Regions from separate parts of the Serratia sp. CoH_134_PS_4 genome, predicted to be linked through region 1. Evidence: predicted binding sites of a transcription regulator. Region 1 holds the regulator's gene; each other region holds the start of a gene.
What was found. The regulator PhoB, encoded in region 1, activates phosphate uptake and scavenging genes when phosphate is short. The targets are predictions, from matches to a motif close to CTGTCATAAAACTGNCNNAT.
Positions count from the first base shown of each region.

Region 2: a site for PhoB is predicted at 3,450-3,469, ahead of AC2FCQ_RS16475 (PhoX family protein). Genes of this name have one in related genera too.
Region 3: a site for PhoB is predicted at 3,384-3,403, ahead of ugpB (sn-glycerol-3-phosphate ABC transporter substrate-binding protein UgpB). Genes of this name have one in related genera too.

Region 1 is NZ_JBXWKI010000004.1:253,869-259,530, forward strand. Features, by position in the region: gene AC2FCQ_RS09525 (PstS family phosphate ABC transporter substrate-binding protein) at 1-710, opposite strand, end outside; gene phoR (phosphate regulon sensor histidine kinase PhoR) at 726-2,042, opposite strand; gene phoB (phosphate response regulator transcription factor PhoB) at 2,067-2,756, opposite strand; gene sbcD (exonuclease subunit SbcD) at 2,972-4,204, shown strand; gene sbcC (exonuclease subunit SbcC) at 4,201-5,662, shown strand, end outside.
Region 2 is NZ_JBXWKI010000010.1:75,422-81,083, forward strand. Features, by position in the region: gene kefC (glutathione-regulated potassium-efflux system protein KefC) at 1-559, shown strand, start outside; gene AC2FCQ_RS16455 (LysE family translocator) at 698-1,312, opposite strand; gene AC2FCQ_RS16460 (threonine/serine exporter family protein) at 1,487-2,287, shown strand; gene AC2FCQ_RS16465 (threonine/serine exporter) at 2,284-2,748, shown strand; gene folA (type 3 dihydrofolate reductase) at 2,892-3,374, shown strand; gene AC2FCQ_RS16475 (PhoX family protein) at 3,570-5,459, shown strand; gene apaH (bis(5'-nucleosyl)-tetraphosphatase (symmetrical) ApaH) at 5,499-5,662, opposite strand, start outside.
Region 3 is NZ_JBXWKI010000007.1:32,957-38,618, reverse strand. Features, by position in the region: gene AC2FCQ_RS12665 (high-affinity branched-chain amino acid ABC transporter permease LivM) at 1-560, shown strand, start outside; gene livG (high-affinity branched-chain amino acid ABC transporter ATP-binding protein LivG) at 557-1,327, shown strand; gene livF (high-affinity branched-chain amino acid ABC transporter ATP-binding protein LivF) at 1,327-2,028, shown strand; gene AC2FCQ_RS12650 (aminotransferase-like domain-containing protein) at 2,131-3,318, shown strand; gene ugpB (sn-glycerol-3-phosphate ABC transporter substrate-binding protein UgpB) at 3,634-4,953, shown strand; gene ugpA (sn-glycerol-3-phosphate ABC transporter permease UgpA) at 5,116-5,662, shown strand, end outside.

The DNA of each region.
Region 1 (5,662 bases):
TTTTCACCAGACTCAGCCAACGGCAGTAGCCGCACACCACTGGCACGAAAACCGATGCTGGCGTAACCAATGCTATTGAGTGAACCGGCAACGGCCTGCACCACCGAGGCAGAACCGGGCAATTCATTGACGCGCGGCATAAAGTCGCCGCCGCACAGCGCACGCAGCTTGAAATAGCCGTAAGTACCGGAGGCAGAATTACGCCCAAAACGTTGCAAGGCTCGCTGCTGCCAATCACCGGTCAGCCCCAGTTCCCCCCAGCGCGTCAACGGTTGGCTTTCACCACAGCGCAGAGTGGCGGAAAAAATTCGGTCAAGCTGCTGCAGGTTAAGCCCACGCAGAGGGTTGTCCTGATGGACCAACACGACCAGCGCATCGACAGCGACCGGTACCGCCAACGGCGCATAACCGTAGCGGTGTTCGAACGCCGAAACCTCTGCCGCTTTCATCGGTCGGCTCATCGGCCCAAGCTGCGCCGCCCCTGCCGCCAATGCGGTGGGGGCAGTAGAGGACCCCGCGGCCTGGATCTGCAAATTAACGTTGGGATAATGCTGACTGAAATCTTGCGCCCACAGCGCCATGAGATTTGCCAGCGTATCGGAACCGACGCTCGACAAATTACCGGACAGCATGCCGTCCGGCTGCGCCAGCGCGCCACGACTCGCCAACAGCACCAGGCAAAGCAGTAGCCCTCGGGTAATTCGGATCATTGAGCCTCTCGCGCGTTAATTTTTCACCGCATTCTCTGATAAAGCTGCGGGAACAATCAACCGGTTAGGCAAGGTAAAAATGAATCGGGTACCCATGCCCTGTTCGCTGAGGATCTCCAGACGTGCGTCATGATGACTTAATGCATGCTTAACGATCGCCAACCCCAACCCACTGCCGCCAGTCTGGCGTGAACGCGCCTTATCAACGCGGTAAAAACGTTCGGTCAGACGTGGAATATGCTCTGCAGCGATGCCCGGCCCGTTATCACTGACCTGGAACTGCGCGCCGCTTGGCGTTTGTTGCCAGCTCACCTCAATATTGGTGCCCTTTGGCGTGTGATTCACAGCGTTATACACCAGGTTGGATACCGCACTGCGCAACTGGTCGTCGTTGCCAAAAACCTTAAGCTGTTCGTTCACCCGGAAAGTAATCTCATGGTTCCCGCCGCTCAATGACTGCGCTTCGCGTTGCAGCACTCGCAGCATCAACGGAATATCGACCCGCTCGTTCATTTCTACATTTGGCGCGGCTTCAATACGCGACAGTGTCAGCAGCTGCTTGACCAGACCATCCATGCGGCGAGTCTGTTCCTGCATGGTGCCCAACGCCTTGCCCCGCAGTGAACCATCCAGCTCTTCGTCGCTCATCATTTCCAGGTAGCCCTGCAATACCGTCAGCGGAGTACGCAACTCATGACTGACGTTGGCAAAGAAGTTGCGCCGGGCGCCTTCAAGCTGACGCATTTGTGTAACGTCACGCGCAACCATCAACAGTTGCCCTTCTGAATACGGCATCACGCGAAACTCAACGTAATGCTCATTGTTCAACTGCAGCGTTAACGGTCGAGAGAACTCCTGCTGTTGCAGATAGTGGCTGAATTCCGGATAACGCAGCAGGTTCAGGATGTGTTGGCCGTTATCTTCAGGCCAACGGAAACCCAGCAGATGCTGCGCCAACCCGTTACACCAGAAGATGTTACCTTCAACGGTCGTCATCACCACCGCATCAGGCAGTGACTCTGCGCCGCTGCGGAAACGTTTGATCAATAACGCCAGCTCACGACGTCGGCGACGGTTTCGCTGTTGCATCTGGTATAAGCCGTAAAACAGCGGTTCCCAGCTCCAGCGCCCGGGTGGCGGTGTCATGCTGCGGTCAACCCACAGCCAGTGAGAAAGTTTAAGTTGGTTGTAGAAGTTCCACACCAGCGCAGCCAGCACGGAGGCAAGCAGCAACCAGGGCAGATAACCGAAAATCAGCCCCAGTAATAAGGCAGGTAGGCAGAAAAGGGCCAGCTCCAGGGCCAGCCTCTTCCAGGATAGACGTTCTAACACGGCATATTCTCCAGCGCGGCGCGATCAGTAGCGCGTTGAGAATCGGTAGCCTGTGCCCCGAACGGTTTGAACCATTTTGTCATGACCAGTGGTCTCTAACGCCTTACGGAGTCGGCGGATATGCACGTCAACGGTGCGGTCTTCCACATAAACGTTAGTGCCCCAGACGTGATTAAGCAACTGTTCGCGGCTATAAACTCGCTCAGGGTGGGTCATAAAGAAGTGCAACAGCTTGAACTCGGTCGGCCCCATATCCAGCGCTTGCTCGTTAGCCATCACGCGGTGTGAGGAAGGGTCCAGGCTCAGCCCTTGCATTTCAATCACTTCTTCCACTGCCATGGGTGAAATACGGCGCATTACCGCCTTGATACGTGCCACCAGTTCCTTCGGCGAGAACGGTTTGGTGATGTAATCATCCGCACCGACTTCCAGACCACGAACCCGGTCTTCTTCTTCACCACGCGCTGTCAGCATCATCACCGGAATATCGCGGGTTAGCGCTTCACGCTTCATATGCTTGATAAACTGAATGCCGGATCCCCCGGGTAACATCCAGTCGAGCAACACTAAATCAGGGAACGGTTCAGACAGGCGTGTCACGGCACTGTCATAATCCTCGGCTTCCAACGGTTGGTAACCATTCTGTTCCAACACAAAGCACACCATCTCACGGATCGGCGCTTCATCTTCCACCACCAATATGCGTCTTGCCATCGTCAATCCTGCCAATGTGTTAGCTATCTGCGGGCGCCATTATGCGTCAGTTTTATGACACTTTTATGAAAAGAACACCCTGTTATAGGCAGTAAGCATAGCGATTATTTCCAACGTCAAAGAAAAATCATTCAGTTGTCATAATGATTCCGTCACGACAGCCGCCGCGGTGCCCTTTATAATCACCGCCATTAGCTTATCGCCCCGGGAGTGTCATGCGCCTGATCCACACCTCTGACTGGCATCTTGGCCAGTACTTTTTCACCAAAAGCCGTGCCGCCGAGCACCAGGCTTTTCTGCGCTGGCTGATAGACCAAATCGAGCAACATCAGGTGGATGCACTGATCGTCGCCGGGGACCTGTTCGATACCGGTTCGCCACCCAGCTATGCCCGCGAACTGTACAACCGCTTCGTGGTAGAGCTGCAACATACCGGCTGCCAATTAGTGGTGCTGGGAGGTAACCACGATTCCGTGGCGACCTTAAATGAGTCGCGTGAATTGCTTTCCTGCCTGAATACGACGGTGATCGCCAACGCGCAGGCTGAAACCGAACAGCAAATCGTGGTCCTGAACCAACGCGACGGCCAACCGGGCGCCGTGCTGTGCGCCATCCCGTTCTTACGCCCACGAGATCTGCTTACCAGCCGAGCCGGTGAGTCAGGCGTGCAAAAACAGCAGGCGCTGCAAGAGGCCATCGCAGAACATTACCAGACGCTTTATCACGCCGCCGGTGCACGCCGCGACGCGCTCGGCCTGGCACTGCCTATCGTTGCCACGGGCCACCTGACAACGGTTGGCGTCACCACGTCCGATTCCGTGCGCGATATCTATATCGGCACGCTGGATGCCTTCCCGGCGCAAGCTTTCCCACCGGCCGACTACATCGCATTGGGGCATATTCACCGTGCGCAGAACGTCGCAAAATCCGAGCACATTCGCTACAGCGGTTCGCCGATCCCACTCAGTTTCGACGAATTGGGCAAAGCAAAAAGCGTGTTCATGGTGGATTTCTCCGCAGGTGCTTTGCAACAGGTCAGTACGCTGGACATTCCCAGCTTCCAACCTATGCAGCTTATTAAGGGTGATTTAGCGCAGATCGAGCACCAATTACGGCAGTTCGCCGATTATCAAGGTGAGTTGCCGGTGTGGTTGGATATCGAGGTCGCTACGCAGGATTATCTCAGCGACATTCAGCGCCGTATCCAACTGCTGGCCGATCAACTGCCCGTAGAGGTGGTGTTGCTGCGCCGCAGTAAAGAACAGCGCCGCCAGGCGATTGAACAACAGGACAAAGAAACGCTTAACGAACTGAGCGTCAATGACGTCTTCGAACGTCGTCTGGCGCAAGAACCTGATATGGCCGATGATCGCCGGCAACGCATGAGTCAAATGTTCCAACAGGTCGTCGAAGCCGTTAGGCACCAAGATCAGGAGCCGAGCCAATGAAAATTCTCAGCCTGAGATTAAAAAATCTCAACTCCCTGCAAGGTGAATGGAAAATCGACTTCACTGCGGAGCCTTTTGCCAGCAATGGGTTGTTTGCCATCACCGGGCCAACCGGGGCAGGTAAAACCACCCTGCTGGACGCCATCTGTCTGGCGCTGTACCACCAGACGCCGCGCCTGAATGTCACACCGAGCCAAAACGAGCTGATGACACGCCATACCGCCGAGTCGCTGGCAGAGGTCGAGTTTGAGGTCAAAGGTGTCGGTTATCGCGCATTCTGGAGCCAGCGCCGCGCCAAAAATGCGCCAGACGGTAACCTGCAGGCTCCTAAAGTCGAATTGGCACTGCGTGAAGATGGCAAGATCCTGGCGGACAAAGTGCGCGACAAACTGGATCTTACCGCCGCAATTACCGGGCTGGATTTCGGGCGCTTCACCAAATCGATGATGCTGTCCCAGGGCCAGTTCGCCGCCTTCCTTAACGCTGATGCCAATGATCGCGCCGAACTGCTGGAAGAGCTAACCGGCACCGAGATCTACGGCCAGCTTTCCGAGCGGGTTTTCGAACAGCACAAACAGGCCAAGGTCGAACTGGACGCGCTGCACCAACGCGCCAGCGGTATTGAACTGCTAAATGATGAACAACGACAACTGCTGGAAAACCAGTTAGTTGAATTGGCGACACAAGAAAATACCCTCAGCGACCAAACCCGTCAGCAGCAGCAGGCGTTGAACTGGTTACAATTTTGGCAGCAAACGCAGCAAAAACAACAGGCATATCAGCGCCAACTGGACGCGGTGGAGCTAGAGCAAACCGCAGCAGAACCGCAACTACAGCAACTGGCACGCAGCGAACCGGCAGAAAAACTGCGGCCGTTGCTTAACGAACGTAACCGCTGCCGTCACGATCACCAGACGCTACAACAGCAGATTGCCCAGTTGACGCAGCAGCAGGCGCAGCAGCTCGCCCAGATGGCACCGTTGCAACAGGCTGTGGAACAGGCCCGTGTGCAACTACAGGCATATGTTGAACACCAGCAGGAACAACAGCGGTTGATCGACGATCAAGTCGTCCCGCTCGATAACCGGATTGCCCAGTTAAAGAAAACGCAGACCGAACTGCAACAGATGTGCGATAGCGCCGCACAGCAGTATGCCCAGCAAAAAACGGCGCTGGAACAACTCGAGGTTCAGCGAATCCAGTTGACCGCACAGGCCGGTCAGCATCAGGAAAAGCTTAACGCCCTCACCGCCGCGCTGACGGCGCAGCAGCAACAGCAACATGCGCTGGAAGCCCAGTCGCCCCTGGCAGCACTGCGTCAGCGTCAGGCTGAGCTGGCCGAGTTACGCCCGGTGCGCCAGCAGTTATTCACCCTCTCCTCGCTGTTCAGTCAGGTCAGAGAACGTCTGGATCAACAACGTAAAGAGTTTGCCGCCCGTCAGGCGCAACTCAGCGAAC
Region 2 (5,662 bases), on a different contig from region 1:
CCCAGACCATATTGAAACTCTGCGTAAGTTCGACACGAAAGTATTTTATGGCGATGCCACCCGTGCCGAACTGCTGGAAGCGGCGGGGGCAGAGCACGCCAAGGTGCTGATTAATGCTATCGACGACGTAGAGGCCAACTTGCAACTGACCGAACTGGCCAAGCGGCATTTCCCGCATCTGAAGGTGGTGGCGCGTGCACGTGACGTTGATCACTGGTATCAGCTGCGGCAGTTGGGGGTGGAAAGCCCGGAACGTGAAACCTTTGAAAGTTCACTGCGTATCGGTCGTGAAGCACTGGAGCTGCTGGGGCTTGATGCCTACGAGGCACGTGAGAAAGCCGATACCTTCCGGCGTTATAACCAGAAAATGCTGGAGGAAACGCTGGAGAATTACCAGGATACAGAATTCCGCATTGCCAGCTTGCAGCGGGCCAAAGAGATGCTCAGCGCTGCTATCGAGCAGGACCAAAATCGGCTGGCGAGAGTACAGCAAAGTGGTTGGCGTGGCAGTATTGACGGTAAGGCACCGGAGGATGAGGTGGTAGAAGCCAAGGGATAATCATGCTGATATTGACCCAAAGTACGGGGTGTTGCGGTTAAGCGGCAAGTCCATGAATCCCCGGGAGCTTGGTGAGCCAAGTGACCGGGGTAAATGTATGCCGTCAACAACGCGGCAGCGACAGGTAAGAAGGGGCAATTAACTGAGCGCGACCTTGATACCCAAGGCAATCAGCATGCCGCCCAGCACTTTGTCGACGATCTTCTGGGTCTTTTCCAGCCCACGGCGTACCGGCCCGCTTTGTATCAGGAATACCAACGCCGGCCACCAGAGGGCAGACAGCCCAAGAATAATCCCTGCGTACCAGAGTTTTTCGCCCAGCCCAGAGTTGATCTGCAGTACCTGAGTGAATACCGCCAGGAAGAATAACGTGGCTTTTGGGTTAAGCAGATTACACAGATACCCTTGTACAAAGGCGCTTTTCAGGCTCACCTGCTGTTGCGGTAGATTACTGACATTCATCTTGCTGCCACCGCGTGACAGTAACGCCTGAATACCAACCCAAATCAGGTATACCGCCCCCGCGTATTTCAGCACATTAAACAACCAGGGTGTGGTCGTGATCACCACCGCCAAGCCGGCGACACAGTAAGACATATGGGTCGCGACACCGCAGAACACACCGAAGGCGGTCATCATGGCAGCCAGCCGCGGATAACGGGCCGCGTTTTTGATCACCAGGAAAAAATCCGGACCTGGCGATAGCATCCCTAAAGCGGCAATACCGGCAACGAACAGCGAAGTTTCAAGCATGATTTGACTCTCTGCACAAAAGGCCCAATTGCGCTGATAATAACGCCGCTTCTCCTGATGCGCATCAACCAAATGAGGTAATGTTTGACTCTATGATAAACATTCCTGCCCGCCGTCTTTCAAGCCGCAGTAGTGAAAGCCAGAGGGTCTACTCAGCGCGAACCCCGGGACATTATGCAACAGCCGACAACGACAGACATCCCGCCGCCACAGCGGCAACAACGTGAAATCACTCGGCTGTGCATTCAGTGTGCTTTGCTGCTGTTACAACATGGCGCTGAAAGCACGGTAGTGGAGCAGTTATCGACTCGGCTGGGGATGGCGCTGGGGATGGACAGCGTGGAAAGTTCGATCTCGGCCAATGCGGTCGTGCTGACGACGCTCAGTAAAGGTGAATGCCTGACCACGACACGCAAGAATGTTGACCGCGGCATCAATATGCAGATGGTGACCGAGGTACAACACATCGTCATTTTGGCGGAGCATCGGCTCGCCGATGCGCATGACGTAGCCCGGCGTTTCGAGAAAATCCGTCCGCTGCGTTACCCACGCTGGTTGGTCGTGTTGATGGTGGCGCTGTCTTGCGGCTGCTTCAGCGTATTGAACGGTGGTGATCAAAAAGCATTTGCAGTCACCTTTATCGCCAGTGGCCTGGCGATGTCTGTGCGCCAAATGTTGACGGCTCGTCATATGAATCCGCTGATTAACTTTTGCCTGACGGCGTTTGTCGCTACATCGGTTTCCGGCCTGCTACTGCGATTGCCGGTGTTTAGTCAAACCTCCACGGTGGCGATGGCGGCCAGCGTACTGCTGCTGGTGCCCGGATTCCCGCTGATTAACGCGGTCGCCGATATGTTCAAGGGGCACATTAATACTGGTTTGGCGCGTTGGGCGATGGCGAGCTTGCTGACGTTGGCCACCTGTATCGGTGTAGTGATGGCGATGGCGCTATGGGATCTGCGGGGGTGGTCATGAGTTTGCTTTGGGCCTTACTGCAGGACATGTTGCTGGCGGCGGTGCCGGCGCTGGGCTTTGCCATGGTATTCAACGTGCCGCTGCGTGCCTTGCGTTATTGCGCATTGTTGGGCGCGGTGGGCCACGGTTCCCGTATGCTGATGATGCACGCAGGAATGAACATCGAATGGGCGTCGCTGCTGGCAGCTATTTTGATTGGCATCATCGGCATTTATTGGTCTCGCTGGCTGCTGGCACACCCAAAGGTGTTTACCGTGGCAGCCGTGATCCCGATGTTCCCCGGTATCTCCGCGTATACCGCGATGATCTCAGTGGTTGAGATTTCGCATTTGGGTTATAGCGAGGCGCTGATGGCCACGATGATGAGTAATTTTCTCAAGGCCTGTTTTATCGTCGGCGCGTTATCGATCGGGCTGTCATTGCCTGGGCTTTGGTTGTATCGCAAACGTCCCGGCGTCTGAGGATTTACGGGCAAGAAAATATGGGTATTAGTTATGCTGATAAGAGCTATCTTATATATTCATATTGCTTGATTAGCCTATCGACGGCAGATAGGGCTTTACGTATAGTGTGAGCAATTTTGCTGCCTACACAGGGTTTAACAATGATTATCAGCCTGATCGCTGCCTTGGCGGCGGATCGCGTTATTGGTATGGAAAACGCCATGCCGTGGCACCTGCCAGCAGATTTAGCGTGGTTTAAACGTAACACGCTGAATAAACCGGTTATTATGGGCCGTAAAACTTTCGAGTCCATTGGTCGCCCGTTGCCGGGGCGCCATAATATCGTTTTAAGCAGCCGTCCTGGCAGTGAAACCGGGGTGACCTGGGCGACGTCACTGGACGAAGCACTGGCCGCTGCTGGCGATGTCGAAGAAGTCATGGTGATGGGGGGGGGGCGTATTTATACCCAATTCCTGCCACGCGCCAACCGCATGTACCTGACGCATATCGATGCCGAAGTCGGTGGTGACACCCATTTCCCGGACTATGAGCCGGACGAATGGGAAACTTCGTTCAGTGAGTTCCACGATGCTGACGAGCTGAATTCTCACAGCTATTGCTTCGAGATTTTAGAACACCGCTAATCACCGGGTGTTAGCCATATCCTCCAAAGGGCGCAAGAGATTGCGTCCTTTGTCGTTTCTGCGGCAAAAGGTTTTCTGACTTTCAACTGTAACATTTTCGTCACATTTCCTGATTAGTATGAAGCCCAACTCTGAGCGCCCGGCAACTCTGGTGAATCTTGATCGCGGCGCCATATTAAAAAAGGAAATAAACCTATGACGACTAAAATTGAGCAATTAGATGCCGATCGCCTGACCGACCCCACCCGCCGCAAGTTACTGCTGGGCAGCGCAGGTGCCGTTGGCCTGGCCGGTTTCCTCGGCGGCGGTATTTGGACCCTATCCGCCGACGCATTGGCAGAAGATTTACCGCCAAACAAGCTGTTGGGCTTCAAGGGCATTGCAGCCTCAACCGCGGATGAGGTGGCGATTGCACCGGGATATCGCGCGGAGGTGCTGATCTCTTGGGGGGAACCGTTGGTTGAGGGCGCTGCCGCTTTTGACCCGCAGGGCAATAACAGCGCCGCCGACCAGGAAAAGCAGTTTGGTGATAACAACGATGGCATGAGTTTCTTCCCGATTGATGACAATCACGGCGTGATGGCCATCAACAACGAATACGTTAATGAGCAGTATCTCTTTGCCCATGGTGGCACCAAAGCCACCAGCCTGGAGGACGTGCGTAAATCACAAGCCGCACATGGTGTTTCCATTGTTGCGGTGCGCCGCGACGGTGACAGCCAACGCTGGGAAGTAGAGCGTCCGTCACGCTATAACCGCCGTATCACGGCCAATACCGAAATGCAGTTCAGCGGCCCGGCTGCCGGCCACCCGTTGTTGCAGACGGCGGCTGATCCTAGCGGACGCAAGGTGTTGGGCACCTTCGGCAACTGTGCTAACGGGAAAACGCCCTGGGGCACTTACCTGACCTGCGAAGAGAATTTTGATACTTATTTTGGTACTCACCAGGCGGATTACAAGACGACGGCAGAACAGAAACGCTACACGCTGAAAGTGAGCGAACCGGAGCGTAACTGGCCGGATTATGACGAGCGTTTTGATGTGGCGAAAAATCCAAACGAATTCAACCGCCACGGTTGGATTGTCGAAATCGACCCAATGAATCCAACGTCGACACCGATCAAACACACCGCTCTGGGGCGCTTCAAGCATGAAAATGCTGCCGTTACTGTCGCAAAGGATGGCCGCCTGGTTGTTTACATGGGGGACGATGAGCGTGGTGAGCACATTTATAAATACGTTTCCAAGGGTGTGGTTGACGTGGCTAACCCTGCCAATAATCGTACCCTGTTGGACGAAGGCACGCTGTATGTGGCGCAGTTTGATGGCGATGCCGCCGGGACGCCGTTGAAGGGCACAGGGCGTTGGATTGCCCTGGAGTTCGGCAAGAATGGGCTGACACCGGAAAATGGCTTCCGTGACGAGGCTGAAGTGCTGATCTTCGCCCGTAAAGCGGCGGCGCAGGTTGGGGCAACCAAAATGGACCGCCCGGAATGGATCGCGGTCAATCCTCACGATGGTCGAGCCTATTGCACGTTAACCAATAACAGTAAGCGTGGCGAAGAGGGCATGCCGCTGAACGCGGCGAACCCGCGCCCGAATAATGTCTACGGTCAGATTATCCGTTGGGATGAAGGTGGCGATGCCACGGCGGCGTCATTCACCTGGGATATTTATGCATTGTGCGGCAACCCTATTGCGCACCCGGAAGGGGTGAATCGCGGTACGCCCAATATTACTGCGGACAATACCTTCAATAGCCCGGATGGCTTGGGCTTTGATAAATCCGGTCGCCTGTGGATCCTCACTGACGGTAAATACAGTAATAAGGGCGACTATGCTGGGCAAGGGAACAACCAGATGTTGGTGGGGGATCCACTCAGTGGTGAGATTCGTCGCTTTATGGTCGGCCCGAAATCCTGCGAATTGACCGGTATTACCTTCACTCCGGATTACAAGACGATGTTTGTCAACGTACAGCACCCGGGCGAAGAAGGCGATTCCCATTTCCCGAACAACAGTCCGCGCCCGCGTTCGTCAGTATTGATGATTACGCGTGAAGACGGTGGTGTTATCGGGGCTTAAGGCGAAAACAGTGGGGCGGCTTTAACTGCCCCACTCTAATTATGACGCGACCTGTTGGTGCACGCTGTCCTGAGAATCACGGCGGTGAGCCGGTTGGGTAAAGTACTGCTGATCTTCCCAACGTAGCATGGTCAGATCGCCCCCCCAACAACAGCCGGTATCAAGGCCAATAACGCCTGCGGGTGTGCCCTTACCTTCCAGTG
Region 3 (5,662 bases), on a different contig from region 1:
GTTGGGATACCTTCCACAACTTCTTTGGCCTGAAATACGATCCGAGCGATCGCATCGTGTTCCTGTATCTGGTGGCACTGCTGCTGGTGGTGCTGACGCTGTTTGTGATTAACCGGCTGCTGCGCATGCCGCTTGGGCGCGCCTGGGAAGCCCTGCGTGAAGACGAAATCGCTTGCCGCTCATTGGGCCTCAGCCCGACCAAAATCAAGCTGACCGCCTTTACCATCAGCGCCGCCTTCGCCGGTTTTGCCGGTACGCTGTTTGCCGCGCGTCAGGGCTTTGTCAGCCCGGAATCCTTTACCTTCGTCGAGTCGGCCTTTGTTTTGGCGATCGTGGTATTGGGCGGCATGGGGTCGCAGTTTGCCGTGATCCTGGCGGCGATTCTGCTGGTTGTGTCGCGCGAATTGATGCGGGATCTTAACGAATACAGCATGTTGCTGCTGGGTGCCCTGATGGTGTTGATGATGATTTGGCGGCCGCAGGGGCTGCTGCCGATGAAGCGGCCACAGTTAAAACTGAAGACGGCGGATATCCACGCAGGTAAGGGGGAGCAAGCATGAGCATGCAACCTTTACTGAAGGTCGAAGGGTTGTCGATGCGTTTCGGCGGCTTATTGGCGGTCAATAACGTGGCGCTGGAGCTCAATGAAGGCGAGATTGTTTCGCTCATCGGCCCGAATGGCGCGGGTAAAACCACGGTGTTTAACTGCCTGACCGGTTTCTACCGCCCGACCGGCGGCACCATCAAACTGCGCGAACGCCATCTGGAAGGGTTACCTGGCCAGACGATTGCCCGTATGGGCGTAGTGCGAACTTTCCAGCACGTGCGGCTGTTCCGTGAAATGACCGTGATTGAAAACCTGTTAGTTGCACAGCATCAACATCTGAAAAGCGGCGTTTTCGCCGGGCTGTTGAAAACCCCGGCCTTTCGCCGCGCCGAAGCCGACGCGCTGGAACGTGCCTCGGTGTGGCTGCAACGGGTTGGCCTGTTAGAGATGGCTAACCGGTCTGCAGGTAACCTGGCGTACGGCCAACAACGTCGCTTGGAGATTGCGCGCTGCATGGTTACACGGCCGGAGTTGCTGATGCTGGATGAGCCGGCGGCGGGTCTGAACCCGAAGGAAACCGACGAACTGGATCACCTGATTATCGAACTGCGTCATCAGCATAAGGTCTCGGTGTTGCTGATTGAACACGATATGAAGTTGGTGATGGGCATTTCCGATCGCATCTACGTGGTAAACCAGGGTACGCCGCTGGCACAGGGCACTCCGGCAGAAATTCGTAACAACCCGGACGTGATCCGGGCGTATTTGGGGGAAGCTTAATGTTGTCATTTAATCAGGTGTCCGCCCATTACGGCAAAATCCAGGCGTTGCATCAGGTTAGCCTGAACATCAATCAGGGTGAGATTGTCACCCTGATTGGCGCGAACGGTGCCGGTAAAACCACGTTACTCGGCACGCTGTGCGGTGAACCGCGTGCCAGCGAGGGGAGTATCACTTTTCTCGATCAGGACATTACCCAGTGGCAAACGTCGCGCATCATGCGTGAGGCCGTGGCGATTGTGCCTGAAGGGCGGCGGGTGTTTTCGCGCATGACCGTGGAAGAGAATCTGGCGATGGGCGGTTTCTTTGCCGATCGTCATCAGTATCAGCAGCGAATTGAACGGGTATTCAGCCTGTTCCCGCGCCTGTTGGAGCGCCGTACTCAGCGCTCTGGCACCATGTCTGGCGGTGAACAGCAGATGTTGGCGATTGGTCGTGCGCTGATGAGCCAGCCGAAGTTACTGTTGCTCGATGAACCGTCTCTGGGGTTGGCGCCGATCATCATTCAGCAGATTTTTGACATTATTCAGCAACTGCGCGAAGAGGGTATGACGATCTTCCTGGTGGAGCAAAACGCCAATCAGGCGCTGAAATTGGCCGATCGTGGTTATGTACTGGAAAACGGGCGCGTGGTGTTGGAAGATACGGGAGCCGCATTGTTAGCAAACGAAGCAGTTAGGTCGGCGTATCTGGGCGGTTGAAATACCCGTCAAAGCCGTAGGGGACGAATATATTCGTCCCGAGTGATTCGGGCGCAATATACAGCGCCCCTACAAAGTTTTTAACGATTACGAGAAGAAGAAATGAACACAGAAGGGTTACTCGCGCAGCGCATCGTAAAAGTAAAAAGCTCGGCAATTCGTGAATTGCTCAAGCACAGTAAGATGGAAAATGTCATTTCGCTGGCGGGCGGCATCCCCTCTGATGCCCTGTTTGATTTCGAAGGGTTGAGTATCGCAACCCATCAGGCAATCACTGAGCAACCGAAGAGTGCCTTCCAGTATGGCTTGACCGAAGGTAGCCCAGTGCTGCGCGAGCGTATCTGTGCGCTGTGCGCCCAGCGCGGTGTTTCTGCTACCGCCGACGAAGTGATGGTGACTGCGGGTTCCCAGCAGGCGCTGGATCTGGTGATGCGTGCCATCGTTAACCCAGGCGACGTGTTTGTGGTGGAGCGCCCGACGTATCTGGCGGCATTACAGACGCTGGAACTGGCAGAGGCCAACATCATGTCGGTGTCATCCGACAGTGATGGCATGGTGGTTGAAGAACTGGCAGAACTGCTCAAGACACAGCGCATTAAAGGTGTGTACGTTGTGCCTAATTTCGGCAACCCAAGCGGCATTACGCTGAGTGCACCGCGCCGCGAGCTGTTAGTGAAGCTGGCGGCCGAGCACAACTTCCTGATTATTGAGGATGACCCGTACGGTGAGCTGCGTTTCACCGACGAGCGTAACGCCACCTTGCACCAGATTTCCCAACAGCTGCTGGGCCATACCGATAATATTATCTACACCTCGACCTTCTCCAAGATCCTGGCACCGGGCTTGCGTTTGGGTTGGGCGATTTTGCCGCCGTTTTTGCTGCATAAAGTGGCGATCATCAAGCAGGCGGCAGATCTGCATGCCAGTGCGTTGTCACAGAGCATTGTAGAATGTTATCTGGGACTGGATCGTTTACCGGCGCAGATAGAAAAGATCCGTGCGGCGTACAAGCAAAAAGGTGAGATCCTGGCTGGCCTGGTGGAGAAAGAGTTGGGCGAGCATATCAGCTTCGATATGCCGAAAGGCGGAATGTTTCTGTGGGCGCGTTTCCGTCAGCCGTTCAACGCCACCGAATGGCTGAAAACCACTCTGCAACAGGGCGTGGTATTTGTGCCAGGAGAATACTTCTTCTCTGACAACCCGGACCGTTCGACTTTCCGCCTGTCGTTTGCCACGGCCACTGAACAGCAGATGCAAGAAGCTGTAGCCCGCCTGCGTCGCTCACTGTAATTCCCGCGGCGGCGGGGGAGTATTCCCTGCCGCTGACATCAAACCGCAACCTGCACTTCACCCTCTCGTCACATTACTGTCATCTCACGGTTATTTTTCTGTCATTCGAACATGGCATGTTAGCTTCCGAACAAAAAACTGATTCTTTTCGCTCACGCGCTTATTGCCCCAATAGATTTCACGTTGCAGCAAGGCGGCAACCGCCATAATTCCCTGGAGCTTACAGAGGTAAGTGACAGGAGTGATGAAGGGAAGCCAACGCAGCGGCAACTGGAAAGATGCAGGGGATACACCAGCTTTTTTCAGGAGTTAGGCATGCTCACCTACGCTATTCGCAAAACTACGCTGTGCGTCGCGTTGACCCTGGCGGTCAGCACTCATGCACTGGCGGCGACCGAAATCCCGTTCTGGCATTCGATGGAAGGCGAACTGGGTAAAGAAGTGGACTCCCTGGCGGACCGCTTTAACCAATCGCATCCCGACGTCAAAATTGTTCCGGTTTATAAAGGTAACTACGAACAGAACCTGGCGGCGGGCATCGCAGCCTATCGCTCTGGTAAAGCGCCGGCGATTTTGCAGGTGTATGAGGTGGGCACGGCAACCATGATGGCCAGTAAGGCGATCAAGCCAGTGTATGAAGTGTTTAAAGATGCCGGTATCAATTTTGATGAGTCGGTGTTCGTGCCGACGGTGGCAGGTTATTACACCGACAACAAGAGCGGTCACCTGCTGTCTCAGCCGTTCAACAGCTCTACCCCGGTACTGTATTACAACAAAGATGCCTTCAAAAAGGCTGGCCTGAACCCGGACCAGCCACCAAAAACGTGGCAAGAGCTGGCTGCGGATACCGCTAAACTGCGTGAAGCCGGTATGAAGTGCGGCTACGCGAGTGGCTGGCAGGGTTGGATCCAACTCGAGAACTTCAGTGCCTGGCACGGTGTGCCGTTCGCCACGGAAAATAACGGGTTCGGTGGCACCAGCGCTCAGTTGACGTTCAACAAACCGCTTCAGGTCAAGCATATCCAACTGCTGGAAGACATGAACAAGAAGGGTGATTTCACCTACTTTGGCCGTAAAGACGAATCTACCGAGAAGTTCTACAGCGGTGATTGCGCCATTACTACCGCCTCCTCCGGTTCGCTGGCAGATATTAAGCACTACGCCAAATTTAACTACGGTGTAGGCATGATGCCTTATGACGCTGATGCCAAAAATGCACCACAGAACGCCATCATTGGTGGCGCGAGTTTGTGGGTGATGAACGGCAAAGATGCCGCTACTTACAAGGGTGTCGCTGAATTCCTGCAGTATCTGGCCCAACCGGAAATCGCTGCCGAATGGCATCAGAAAACCGGTTATCTGCCGATCACAACCGCAGCGTACGACCTGACCAAGCAACAGGGCTTCTATGAGAAGAACCCTGGGGCTGATGTAGCAACGCGTCAGATGCTGAACAAGCCGCCATTGCCGTTCACCAAGGGCCTGCGTCTGGGTAACATGCCGCAGATCCGTACCGTCGTGGATGAAGAGCTGGAAAGCGTGTGGACCGGCAAGAAAACGCCACAACAGGCGCTGGATGCCGCTGTGCAGCGTGGTGATGTCCTGCTGCGCCGTTTCGAGTCTCAGACTAAGTAATAACGGCTACTGCGTTTCGCCATTCTGGGATTGGGCAGTGCTCGCTTTCCTCGTGGACGTTGTGTCCGCTCCGGAAGCCGTGCGCTGTCCGTACCCAGACTGGCTTTGCTCGCGACGCCATGGGCCGAGTCGCCCGTCTTTTGTCTTCATGAGTCCCTGATTATGAGCTCACATCGTCCCGGTTTCGGCTGTAGCTGGTTGCCCTATGTATTGGTGCTGCCGCAGCTGTTGATTACCGCAATCTTCTTCCTGTGGCCTGCCGGTGAGGCGCTGTGGTATTCAGTGCAAAGCCTCGATCCGTTTGGTCTGTCCAGCCAGTTTGTCGGGCTGGATAACTTTACTCAGTTGTTCCACGACCCGTACTACCTCGATTCGTTTTATACCACGCTGATTTTCAGTTTCCTGGTCGCAGGTATCGGGCTGGTGGTGTCGTTGTTCTTCGCCGCGTTGGTGGATTATGTGCTGCGCGGTAGCCGGATTTACCGGACGCTGATGATTTTGCCTTATGCCGTGGCCCCTGCGGTGGCGGCGGTGCTGTGGATCTTCCTGTTTAACCCGGGTCTGGGGTTGATTACCCACTTCCTCAATGGGGTGGGCTACAACTGGAACCATGCGCAGAACAGCGGACAAGCGATGTTCTTGGTAGTGCTGGCGTCGGTATGGCAGCAAATCAGCTATAACTTTCTGTTTTTCCTGGCGGCGTTACAGT